3 regions of the Paenibacillus sp. FSL R5-0749 genome follow, and region 3 is predicted to be linked to each of the others. Evidence: predicted binding sites of a transcription regulator. Region 3 holds the regulator's gene; each other region holds the start of a gene.
The links. Region 3 encodes Rex, which represses fermentation and respiration genes when NADH is low (regulators of the CRP and FNR family bind a similar motif). Its sites were predicted from a motif close to TTGTGAAATATTTCACAA; they were not measured.
Positions count from the first base shown of each region.

Region 1 (4,112 bases), 410 kb from region 3:
CTGTAACTTCAGTGGGAAGTGGTGTGGGGACTGAAATACGACCTGATTTATTTTGCTACACGATTCAAATTGTAAATATCTGTTTAGTAGGTAACCCGAAATCTGACGATTTCGTTTTAGTAGATGCCGGAATGCCAAAGTCAGCAAATGAAATAATTTCTGTCATTGAGGAACGTTTCGGTGCAAACAGCCGGCCCAAAGCAGTAATTTTGACCCATGGACACTTTGATCATGTCGGAGGGGTGATCGAACTCGTAGAACACTGGGGAGTTCCGGTTTATGCACATCCATTGGAGATCCCCTTCCTCACAGGGGTTAAAAGCTACCCGGAACCAGACCCTACGGTTGAAGGTGGTTTGGTAGCAAAGATGTCCCCAGCTTTTCCTAACGAACCAATAAACCTTGGAAGTCATGTACAAACGTTACCTCCGAACGGAACTGTACCCCATATGCCAGGATTTAGGTGGATTCATACCCCAGGACATTCTCCCGGTCATGTTTCGTTGTTTAGGGAAAGTGACGGAGCATTAATCGCAGGTGACGCCTTTGCTACTGTAAAACAAGAGTATATGTATAAAGTATTAAATCAGGAATTGGAGATAAGTGGACCCCCTCGCTATTTAACAACAGATTGGGAAGCTGCAAAGCAATCTGTTGTTAAACTTGAGAGTTTAAAGCCATTGGTTGCTGTAACTGGCCATGGACTACCGATGTCTGGTGAATTACTAACAACAAGTCTGAGAAAACTGGTTAATGAATTTGACCGTATTGCCATACCGGATTATGGAAAGTACGTAAACTAATTTTTCCCTTCGAGCATAGTACTGTGAAGTGATATGAGTGCGCCTGTGGAAATGTGATTTTTTCAGTTGTTTTCAAAAAAAGAAAGCCCCCAGCAGGGGGCAAAACGTTGATATATCAGCTTTTTTTTGATCAGTTTTGATGACTAAGCGTACATCATATCCATAAACCCGCGAGTTACTTCTCCACCTTCGGCTGGTTCGGGCTGGTCTGCCTTTGCGTGTTCTGCCATGCAAGCCTTCACTGCTTCTTCTGTCGTACAACGATTGGCATCATCACATGTGTAGCATAATTGAAGCATATATCTGGTTAAATCATCCGCCTGCGTGAATTGAGTCTGACCGTTGGTTCTCATCTTCATCACTCCTTCTCTTGTTGAGTTAAATATATCACTTTCTAACAGCTTTATTTGTGATTTATTTCACAAACTAAACAAAAAAAGAAAAGGAACCTTTCGGCTCCTCACTTTCCCTATATTTAATCACATCGATAACACTCTACTTTTAAAGCACTTTCCAATGTACACCGCCGTCCATCGTTTGCAATAACAACGATCTTTTGGCATCTGTATTCTCAACCAATATCCAGCCAAGTTTGGAGGTAATCATCTGAATCTTCACGATCTCCGGATAGTCTTCAAGAATTTTCTCCAGTACACTGCTCGCAGGAAGAGCGCTCCATGTTTTGCCCGCATCCTTGGTGTGGTAGGTTATGCCCTTTTGCATCGCCCAACCTTCTAGAGCGTTCAGAAATACCGGTGAAAGGTTACGATTCGGACCCGTTTGTTTATTCAAAGTAAAATTGGATAGCTTCCAGCTCTTTCCACCATCTGTAGTGAAAAAACCATTAAATGTCGTGCTCTCCCCTTGAGAACAGGACATTGACATCCAGGCTGACTGTGCTTCACGTCCGAAAAATTGGGGTGAACTGACACTAAAATTACCACACCCGTTGAATTTGTTTCGATCAAAGAAAGATGGTCCTTTATCCCAGTTCTCTCCACCGTCTGACGTTACGTACAACTTCGGTGTGCCGAACTCAATCGCCGTCAGGAAACCATGCTTCGGATCGGAGAAGGTCATACCTGTTGTGTATCCACGTTGAGAAATCTCTTCTGCTTCCTTTTTGCCATCTTCATCACTGGAAGACATCCGATTCCAGGTGATTCCACCATCTTCGGTAAAGTACAGTTTCTTGTCCTGCTTACCAATAGCGGTATCCACCGTGGTGAGAATCCATCCTTTTTCAGGAGATACAAAGGAGATCGCAGTCACTTTATCCGTCTTGGAAAGCGATGATAGACTCCAACTTACCCCTCCATTATTGGTACGAAGCACCATGGTGTCTGTTCCACCCATGCCTTCGCGAACAATCCAACCGTGCGTACGATCTACAAAATAAATGCTTTGTCCATATTGAGGGTTAGCCGGAAACTGTACATTTTCCGAAGGTGAAATATTGGTCCAGGTCTTTCCTTGATCCTGTGTATAGTACAGACGCAGCGCATTACGCGTCACCCCCCATGCCAACCCTCCATTGTCATTAAGCAACTGGAAATCGGTCAAACGGGTCTGTATTTGATACTTGGCCATATCCGCAGATTCTGTACTGTTGACAGGGGGAACGACAGTTAATGTCTGCCCTGTATTCCCAGCATCCTCCTGCTGCTGCGGAGGTTCTGCTTCCGGAGGTTGATCTGAGTCGGTGCATGCAGCCAGTAAGGCTGCTATACCTATAGACAGAAATGCTGTCTGCGCGATTTTGATCCATTGCGAACGCAAGTGGGTTCCACCTCTCTCATCCAATATACAGGCGCGCATGCCTGTCCTATGGCGTTATATTTACGATTCATCAGAATCCACTGCTCCTATTCTACCACAAACCTTGCGTAAAAGGCTCATTGCCCCCTCTAGGGCTGCCCACTCCCTTTTTCCAACTGAAGATCTGGGCTAAGTGTTGCACATTAATTACCATTCATTTCATCCTAAACTGTTTTTCGACGGAATAATTGGTAAAAAGACATGTAATGTGAACTATTTTATAGACAACACTCGCTTTCTATTCTGTAATCCCTTAATATGGATGGGAGTATAACCCAAAAGGAGTGGATGTGAACATGACAAATAGTGCAGCATTGAAACCAAGTCGTGTCGTGATTGTAGGCATGGGTGCGGTGGGAACAACAACGGGATACACGCTAATGTTGAGACAGCGTTCGTCCGAGTTGGTATTTGTGGATGTGAATCATGATAAGGCAACCGGCGAAATGCTGGATATGAACCACGGTCTTCCGTTTACGGGAGGCGTGAAAGTATGGGCTGGCGATTATTCCGACTGCAAAGATGCAGATATCATTATTATTACAGCAGGTGCCTCCCAGAAACCAGGCGAAACCCGGATTGATCTGCTGAAGAAAAATGCAAGCATTTTCAAAGAAATTATTGAGCGTATTACTGAAGTGAATTCTCATGGTATTTTGTTGATTGCAACGAATCCTGTAGATATTTTGTCCTATACTTCATGGAAACAAAGCGGATGGCCTGCTTCCCGTGTCATCGGTTCAGGCACATTGCTCGATAGCGCACGTTTCCGTTACCTCATTGGTAAGAATAAAGGGATCGACCCACGTAGTATTCACGCCCACATTATTGGTGAGCATGGTGATTCCGAAGTACCGGTATGGAGCCTGGCTAACGTTGCAGGAACAGATCTGGAATTGGATGAAGAAACACAGCAGGATATCTTCGACCGTACCAAAAATGCAGCGTATGAGATTATTAATGCCAAAGGGGCCACTTCCTATGCGATCGCCCTTGCTCTGGACCGCATTGTAGCTGCAATTCTCGGCAACGAAGGCTCCGTTCTGAACGTGTCCACGTTGCTTGAAGATTACAATGGCGTATCGGATGTATATCTGGGCGTCCCATGTGTTGTTGATCGCAACGGTGTGCGCGAGATCCTTCCTCTTCCGTTGAATGAAACCGAGAAAGTGGCTTTCCAGGCTTCTGCTAACAAATTAAAAGAACAGATCGCTGGCTTGGAATAATCCGACTGCTTATCATTCATGTCGTGAACGATTAAGCACGTTAACCGTTGTGATTTAACATATCTGTCATACCCAAAGGGACCATTGGAGTCTTCCAGTGAGAAGCTTCAGATGGTCCCCTTTGGTTTGATTTTGATTATAACTATGATTGTGAATGTGATTATGATTATGATTATGATTATGATTATTTAAATTATAAGTTAACATAATATATATTATGTTATTATTTCTCCCCTTCACATGAAAACAAATAAAAGCCTGTCCC
Region 1 is NZ_CP152005.1:3,848,721-3,852,832, forward strand. Features, by position in the region: gene MKY85_RS16930 (MBL fold metallo-hydrolase) at 1-803, shown strand, start outside; gene MKY85_RS16935 (hypothetical protein) at 947-1,156, opposite strand; gene MKY85_RS16940 (YCF48-related protein) at 1,305-2,582, opposite strand; gene MKY85_RS16945 (L-lactate dehydrogenase) at 2,918-3,847, shown strand.
Region 1: MKY85_RS16945 (L-lactate dehydrogenase) is a predicted target of Rex. The motif match lies at 2,828-2,845, and genes of this name have one in related genera.

Region 2 (4,112 bases), 2.1 Mb from region 3:
AGAGATCATCTTCCCGATAATGGGTTCGGCCACCCCACATATCATAGAAACGGAAGGCAAACCAGTCTGCATATTCCTGATTAATCAGCGTGCGTATGGCTTTCTTGGCCTCTGTGCTGTACAGCTCATCCGCATCAACCGATAGCAACCAGTCGGGACGTGTTCCCGCTGCCGCTTGCCATAAGGTGTTGCGAAGTCGCCATTCCTCGGCGAACAGCGGTTTCTCCAATACCTCCAGGCGGACCACCTTCGGATAGGCTTTGCATAGCTCCGGGGTTCCGTCTGTGCTGGCATCGTCTACAATCACGATCTCATCCACGAACTCACTCAGATCATGCAATACTTCTTCAAGGTATCGGCCGCGTTCATTGCGAACCTGGAGCATGGCGGTCAGCTTGTTGCCTTTGCTTTTGCGAACTCGACGGATGGAGAAGGGCTCTTTGAATGTACTCGTTTCCTCTTGTGATACAGCAGCATCCTGTTCACCCTGACCGCCCCAGTGATGCACCTGGCTTCGGATGTTCTGCGCTGGCTGTGCATGATTCGGCGGTTGATCGCCTTCTCCCGATGCGTCTGTATGTGTCAGATCCACTGTTACCGTTGGCGTGTAAGTGGTTTCGGTTCGGATATTCCTGTGCACCATCGGCCCATTCAACTGTTGCCTGCGTTTCTTCGGGTCCAGCATCATGGCACCTCCCCAAGCAATTGCTGTACGGCATGATCCAACAACTCCAGCTCGACGATCCGGGCGAGCGCATCTTCATCCTCCAGTGCCGTTTCGAGAAAATGTCTGACTGCCCCGTGTCTGTCGCCTCGCAGGGCCAGCACACTTCCGGATAATTGCTGATAATCCCGGCGACTGGCATCATCCTGAATATCGACTGCATGCACCAGCGCTAGTGCCTCTTCCACGCGACCTGTCTCCTGATAAATGCGGAATTTCCAATGTCTCGCGGTTTCTCCGCCAAGTTCGTCCAGGGTGCGCAGCGCGGTTCCATAATCATCGTTCATACGTAGTAATTCCGCTCGTACAAGTTGATCTTCTCCTGCCTCCAACCAGCGACATAACTGTTCATAATGATGTCGTTCCTGTTCGTCGGCTGCACTAATTCCGTACACCAGCAAGGCGTCCTCCAACTGTCCGGCCCGGGCATGGATGGCAGACAGGAAGCGATAGTGGGAGATCACACAATCACTTCGACCATTCAGGACCGCTTGGGTGAATGCCTCTTGTAATGATTGGATGGCCCGAGAATCTTCAAGCAAGTACTCATAGGCTGCGAGCAAAAAGGATATGGTCTCATGCGCCCCTGCTTTGGCTCGAAGCTGGCGATAGAAATCAGCACGTACACTGCATTGAAGCAGGGTAACGCTATCCGGAGTGCCTGACAGGATCTGCCGCAGCGCATGCAGGAAGAACAGTTCGTAGTCCCGGAGAGGGACTTCGAGATTATCCTTTTGCACCGTACCCGCTTGTGAAGGATCTTCGCCTCCCAGCCAGATGGCGCGTACGCCTTGGAATAATAGCTTCATATATCGTGTTTCGGAGGATGTACCTACCAGATCAGCGATACCCACCAGTTTGGAAATACTGCTTTCCCACAGGGGAGAAGAGGCTTCGTCTCCGACAGGCTCAGGGAGCAGGACAATACATAGCTCTGGTTCCAGCGAAGCTGCAGCCATGAGCCAGTAGGGATGAGTAACCACTGCCACAGTACGTGGCTCCATCAATAGCTGCTCGGCTTCAGGTAAGGAGATTACAGTGATCACCGCAGGTACATCCTCTGTTTGCGTCAGACTGCTGACATAGTAGACCTCGCCCTCAATCGACAGCAGTGCAGCAATATCGGGATAGGGAAAGGATGACCAGCCTCCTTTGCGAGGGAAGAGAACATAACGGACAGGGGGCTGTTCTGCGACAGCTGCACGGGCCTTATCCGGACTGGCTTCGGAGTCTTCACTTGGTAACGGCGCAGGTTTTTCCATGAATCGTTCACCTCACCTTGACTGTAATAAGGAGCGTCCTTCACTATGCATGTGCTCCATGCTTCCACTTCATATGTAAAGCCCTCACGGCACTTCGCATGATATGCCTGAGACTAACATATGGGCATTCCGTCCCAAACATGAGTATCTTCCATGAATAGATGAAGTAGGCAAGCCATTATAGAGCTTCCTTAAGCTCCAATCCTCTAATTTCGGCTTCACTACACCTTCTCGATACTGTAAAAAAGATATTTGAATTGGCAATACAAAAGGCTGATTTTTATCTTTTGTGTGACCAGGATCACTTTTTTTTTGCTCTAAACGCGGAGATTGTGATAATTCTCACATGTATAAAATAGGGAATCTGGCACAATACGTTCATCAACGTATTTGGCGGACAGACAGCGAAGGTGCAGCTTCAATGCCAAATACGCATACTGCGAAGTGAACAGAAAGAAGGGGTAACAGTATGGATCCGATTATGTTATCGCGTATCCAATATGCGCTTACAACGATTTTCCATTTCTTTTTTGTCCCGCTATCCATCGGTCTTGTACTGTTGGTTGCGATCATGGAGACGTTGTACGTTGTTAAGGGGAAGGAAATCTACAAAACGATGGCCAAGTTCTGGGGCAAGCTGTTCCTGATTAACTTTGCCGTCGGGGTTGTCACAGGTATTCTGCAAGAATTCCAGTTCGGCATGAACTGGTCCGAGTACTCCCGGTTCGTGGGGGACGTGTTTGGTGCGCCACTGGCTGTTGAAGCGTTACTCGCGTTTTTCATGGAGTCTACATTTATTGGGCTGTGGATATTCGGATGGGATCGTTTGTCCAAAAAAGTGCATCTGGCCTGCATCTGGCTGGTGTTTGTCGGCACATTCCTGTCCGCGCTGTGGATTCTGGCAGCCAATTCATTTATGCAGCATCCCGTCGGGTTTGAGATCAACAACGGCCGAGCCGAGATGAATGATTTCCTGGCACTGATCACCAATGGTCAGCTTCTCGTTGAGTTCCCGCATACGATTTTTGGGGCATTGATGACAGGTGCCTTCGTTGTCACCGGGATCAGTGCTTACAAATTGATGAAGAAGCAGGATGTGGAGATCTTCCGCAAATCGTTTAATATTGCGATCATCATTGGACTCGTTTCTTCATTGGGTGTAGCTTTCTCCGGGCATTTCCAGGCGCAATATCTGGTGGAGACACAGCCGATGAAGATGGCAGCCAGTGAAGGCACATGGACGACGACAGAAGATCCGGCACCATGGACGGTAGTTGCTTTTATCGATCCAGACAAACAGGAGAATACCGGTGAGATCAAAATCCCTGGATTGCTCAGTTACCTGTCCTACAGCAAGTTCTCCGGCAGTGTCACAGGCATGAAGGAGCTTCAAGCCGAGTATGAGCAGACGTATGGACCGGGGAATTACATCCCGCCGGTACGAACAACGTTCTGGAGTTTCCGCATTATGATCGCAGCAGGTGGCTTAATGATTTTGTTATCCCTGTATGGTACGTTTCTGGCCATGCGCAAGAAGCTGGAGGTTGCAGGAAAGTGGTTCATGCGTCTGATGGTAATTGCTATTTCTCTGCCATTTATCGCTAATACATCTGGTTGGATCATGACCGAGGTTGGCAGGCAGCCGTGGACAGTGTTTGGCTATATGACGACCGAAGCCGGTGTCTCACCGAACGTATCCGCAGGAATGATCCTGTTCTCTACAATTGCTTTTACCGCCGCGTATACGGTTCTTGTAATCGTGATGGTATACCTGTTCGTACGTGAGATCAAGGCAGGGCCATTTGCGGTCGAGAAGCCGGAAGATCACGATGAGTCGGCCGATCCGTTCGGCGTGGATGGAGGTTATTCCGTTGTCACTAAGTGAGTTGTGGTTTTTGCTGATTGCCGTATTGTTTGTCGGTTTCTTCTTTTTGGAAGGTTTTGATTTTGGAGTGGGGATGTCTACAGGCATTATTGCCAAAACGGACCGTGAACGCCGGACCCTGATCAACTCGATTGGTCCCTTCTGGGATGGTAACGAAGTATGGCTGATTACAGCAGGGGGTGCCATGTTTGCTGCCTTCCCGCACTGGTATGCCACGATGTTCAGTGGTTTCTACCTGCCG
Region 2 is NZ_CP152005.1:6,336,790-6,340,901, reverse strand. Features, by position in the region: gene MKY85_RS28270 (glycosyltransferase family 2 protein) at 1-688, opposite strand, end outside; gene MKY85_RS28265 (hypothetical protein) at 685-1,986, opposite strand; gene MKY85_RS28260 (cytochrome ubiquinol oxidase subunit I) at 2,456-3,871, shown strand; gene cydB (cytochrome d ubiquinol oxidase subunit II) at 3,816-4,112, shown strand, end outside.
Region 2: MKY85_RS28260 (cytochrome ubiquinol oxidase subunit I) is a predicted target of Rex. The motif match lies at 2,317-2,334, and genes of this name have one in related genera.

Region 3 (4,112 bases):
GTAAATCTCTGGGTTATCTGCTGCCAGCGATATACGAAAGTGTGAAACAAGAACAGAAAGTCATGGTCAGCACGCATACGATCAATTTGCAGGAGCAATTGAGAGAGCGAGATATTCCGATGCTGACCCAAGTGGTTCCGTTTCCGTTTAAGGCTGCTGTCTTCAAAGGACGTGGACATTACCTGTGCCTGCGCAAATTTGAACACAAAATCAATAAACGTGAATTCGCCACGCCCAAAGAGGATTATTTCACAGCCGCTCAGATGATCGTGTGGCTCACACAGACTGAAACTGGAGATGATGAGGAGCTTAACCTTAGCGGACGCGGAGGCGACTTCTGGGAGACGGTACAGAGCGAATCCGAGTCCTGTCTGGGAAGATCCTGCCCATGGTTCCGCAAATGTTTCTATCATCGCGCCAAACATGAGGCCGGGTTGTCTGATATCGTAATAACCAATCACTCCAAATTGTTTACGGATGTCAAAGCAGCACATCAGTTGTTGCCAGCCTATGAGAGTCTTGTGATCGATGAGGCCCATCATCTGGAAGATGTAGCGGGTAAACATCTTGGAATGCATATGAAATATTTCACGTTGGTTCATACCCTGACCCGTCTGTTTAAAGACAGTCGTAATGGACAACTGCCTATGCTTCGTTCGCAGTTATCCGGGCATGAAAATTCGGTGCAATGGGGCTCCATGGTAGATCAGATGTTCCCGCTAGCTGTCGAGGTTAAGGAACTGTGGGATCGTATGAGCGATGCCCTGTTCGGTCTTTTGCCTGAACGAAGTGATGCTTCACCGGGAGAGACAGGGCAATTTTCCCTGCGCCTGAAGGCATCTCAGAAACCTGCGAAATGGCAGGAGTTGCAGGATCTGGAGAACCAGATCTATGTGACTCTGGGCGATTTGGTTCGCAAAGGGGACAAATTGCTGCTTGAGGTGAAAGAGGATCAGGATGATTATCAATCGGATAGTCTGATTACGGACATTACAGGACTGCTGAAAGATCTGACCACATTGAAGGAGAATCTGCGATTCTTCATGCGTATGGATGATGCCAAAACGGTGTACTGGATGGAAGCCAGCGGTCAGTTCCGCAGTAAATCTCTTCAACTGTACGCCGTACCTGTCGATGTCAGTGCACAACTGAAGGATTTGTTCTTTGATAAAAAGAAAAGTGTTGTGCTTACATCGGCTACGCTCTCTGTAGATAAGTCATTCCAGTTCATGATTGAGCAGCTTGGCTTACAGGAAGCCTCTGAAAATAATCGGCTGTTAACGTCGATGCTGCCATCACCTTTTAATTATCGCGATCAGGCACTTCTAGTGATTCCGCGTGATTTCCCGAGTGTGAAAGGCAGTGTGGGTGATGCGCACTTTGTCAATATGCTGGTGCAATCACTCGCAGAGACCGCAATTGCCACCCGTGGACGCATGATGGTTCTGTTTACTTCATACAAGATGCTGCGCCAGGTCTATGATCCGCTGAAGGAGGCACTGTCAGGTAACGACATCTCGTTGTTGGGCCAAGGTGTGGACAGTGGAAGCCGCTCCAAGCTGACTCGCAGGTTCCAAGATGCCAAAGCTACGGTACTTCTGGGTACAAGCAGCTTCTGGGAGGGTGTAGATATCCCGGGAGAAGCCCTGACCTGTCTCGCTATTGTGCGCCTGCCTTTCCAGCCGCCGAATCATCCGTTGGTGGAAGCCAAGAGTGAATTGCTCCAGGAGCAAAAGAAAAATCCATTCATGAAACTGTCTGTGCCGCAAGCGGTCATTCGTTTCAAGCAAGGATTTGGCCGATTGGTGCGAACAGCGAAGGACAGAGGTATTGTCATTGTTTATGATACACGTGTGATCGAAGCGTACTATGGCAAATTCTTTTTATATTCATTACCTGGTCCCAAAATGGAGCATATGCTCACGGAGCAGATGGTTCCCCGAATTACCGAGTGGCTAGAAAAACCTGTTAATGAACAAGGATAATGGTTAACTTTGTTCGTTATATCATTGCATGACACTATCGTTTGGCGTTAAACTTTATTAGATATTTCCGTATCCGATTAAAGCAGTTGCACGTAAGAACTTATAACCTAAATTACAAAGAGCATTCTGTATAAAATGTCACGTCTATCTTTGAGTTTATACAGAATGCTCATCTTTTCATCTACTATTTTATCGTGGCATTGGTAAGGGGGAGCAAGAATGAAATCGGATAAAATTTCGGAAGCGGTGGTACGACGTCTGCCTGTATACTTGCGCTATTTGAACGAGTTGCATCAGCGTGAGGTGGCTACTGTTTCTTCTCAAGAGCTTGGACAGAGGCTGGATCTGAATCCGGCCCAAATTCGAAAAGACCTGGCTTACTTCGGTGATTTTGGTCGTAAAGGGATCGGGTATGATGTATCCTATTTGATCGAGAAAATTCGTCACATTCTCAAAATTGATCAGCAAATTAATGTAGCTCTGGTAGGTGCGGGTAACCTCGGACAGGCCTTGTCCAACTACAACGCATATCTGAAAGACAACATGAAGATTGTTGCTGTATTCGATGCATATGGACCGAAGATTGGTAGTCAAATCAACAGTTTGACGGTAAAACCAATGAATGAATTGACGGAAGCGGTTAAGACGGATAACATCCGCATCGGGATTATTACAGTTCCGGATACGGAAGCTCAAAATGTAGCCGATCAACTTATTGAATCGGGAATCGAAGCGATTCTTAATTTTGCACCAACCATTCTAAAAACACCGCCACATATCCGCATTCACCATGCTGACTTTACAACGGATCTGCTTAGTTTGGCCTATTACTTGGAGACTGGAAAGGACGACGAGGAAGATGACAACAAATAGATGGGTAATTCACAACGGCAAATTTGCCGTTAATGAAGGCACGACATGGAACGTGGTTCATGGATACATGGTTGTCGAGAATGACAAGATTGTGCATATTGGTGAGACATTGCCGGATGGAGACGAAAATTGTACCAAAGTGGATGGAAAAGGATTGTTCTTCCTGCCGGGTCTGATCAATACGCATGGTCATGCAGCGATGTCGTTGCTCAGAGGACACGGGGACGATCTTGCGTTACAAGTATGGTTGCAGGAAAAAATGTGGCCGATGGAAGCAAAAATGACTTCACAAGACGTATATTGGGGAACTTCGCTATCCGTGCTTGAAATGTTGAAAGGCGGAACTACAGCTTTCCTGGATATGTATGATCACATGGATCAGGTTGCCAAAGTTGTGGAACAATCCGGCGTTAGAGCAGCACTGGCACGTGGTGTAATCGGGTTGTGCTCGGAAGAAGAGCAATTGCGGAAGCTGGAGGAGTCGGCAGCGTTTGCGCGTGAGTGGAATGGACAGGCAGATGGCCGCATCACAACCGTAATCTCGCCACACGCACCATATACATGCCCTCCTGACTACATAGAGAAGCTTGTACAGGTCGCAAATGATCTTAACCTTCCTCTGCATACACATATGTCGGAAACGCTTCGTGAAGTGGAGCAGAACGTTACAGACTATGGACTGCGTCCTGTGGCACATCTGGAGAAACTGGGCTTTTTCTCCCGTCCATCCCTGGTAGCACATGCGGTGCATCTAAATGATGAAGAGATTGAAATTTTGGCCCGCCATGATGTGGCTGTATCGCATAACCCGGGAAGTAACCTGAAACTCGCTTCCGGTGTTGCGCGGGTACCTGCGTTACTGAAAGCGGGAGTTACCGTATCACTCGGAACCGACGGACCGGCAAGCAACAACAACCTGGATATGTTTGAAGAAATGAGACTGGCTGCATTGATCCACAAAGGTGTGTCTGGTGATCCGACTGCCGTGCCAGCGGGCGAAGCGTTACTACTCGGAACTTCGTATGGTGCTAAATCCATCTTCCTGAACAATACCGGAGCGCTTCAGGTAGGCATGAAGGCTGATTTCATCGCCTTGGACATTGAACAGGCACACTTCTACCCACATACAGACCTGATCTCGCATACGATCTATTCAGCCTCTGCCAAAGATGTGGAGCACGTATGGGTAGATGGGAAACAAGTGGTTAAACATGGCGAATGTCTGACGCTGGATGAAGAGCGCATTTTGCGTGA
Region 3 is NZ_CP152005.1:4,257,866-4,261,977, reverse strand. Features, by position in the region: gene dinG (ATP-dependent DNA helicase DinG) at 1-1,985, shown strand, start outside; gene MKY85_RS18860 (redox-sensing transcriptional repressor Rex) at 2,205-2,858, shown strand; gene MKY85_RS18855 (amidohydrolase) at 2,845-4,112, shown strand, end outside.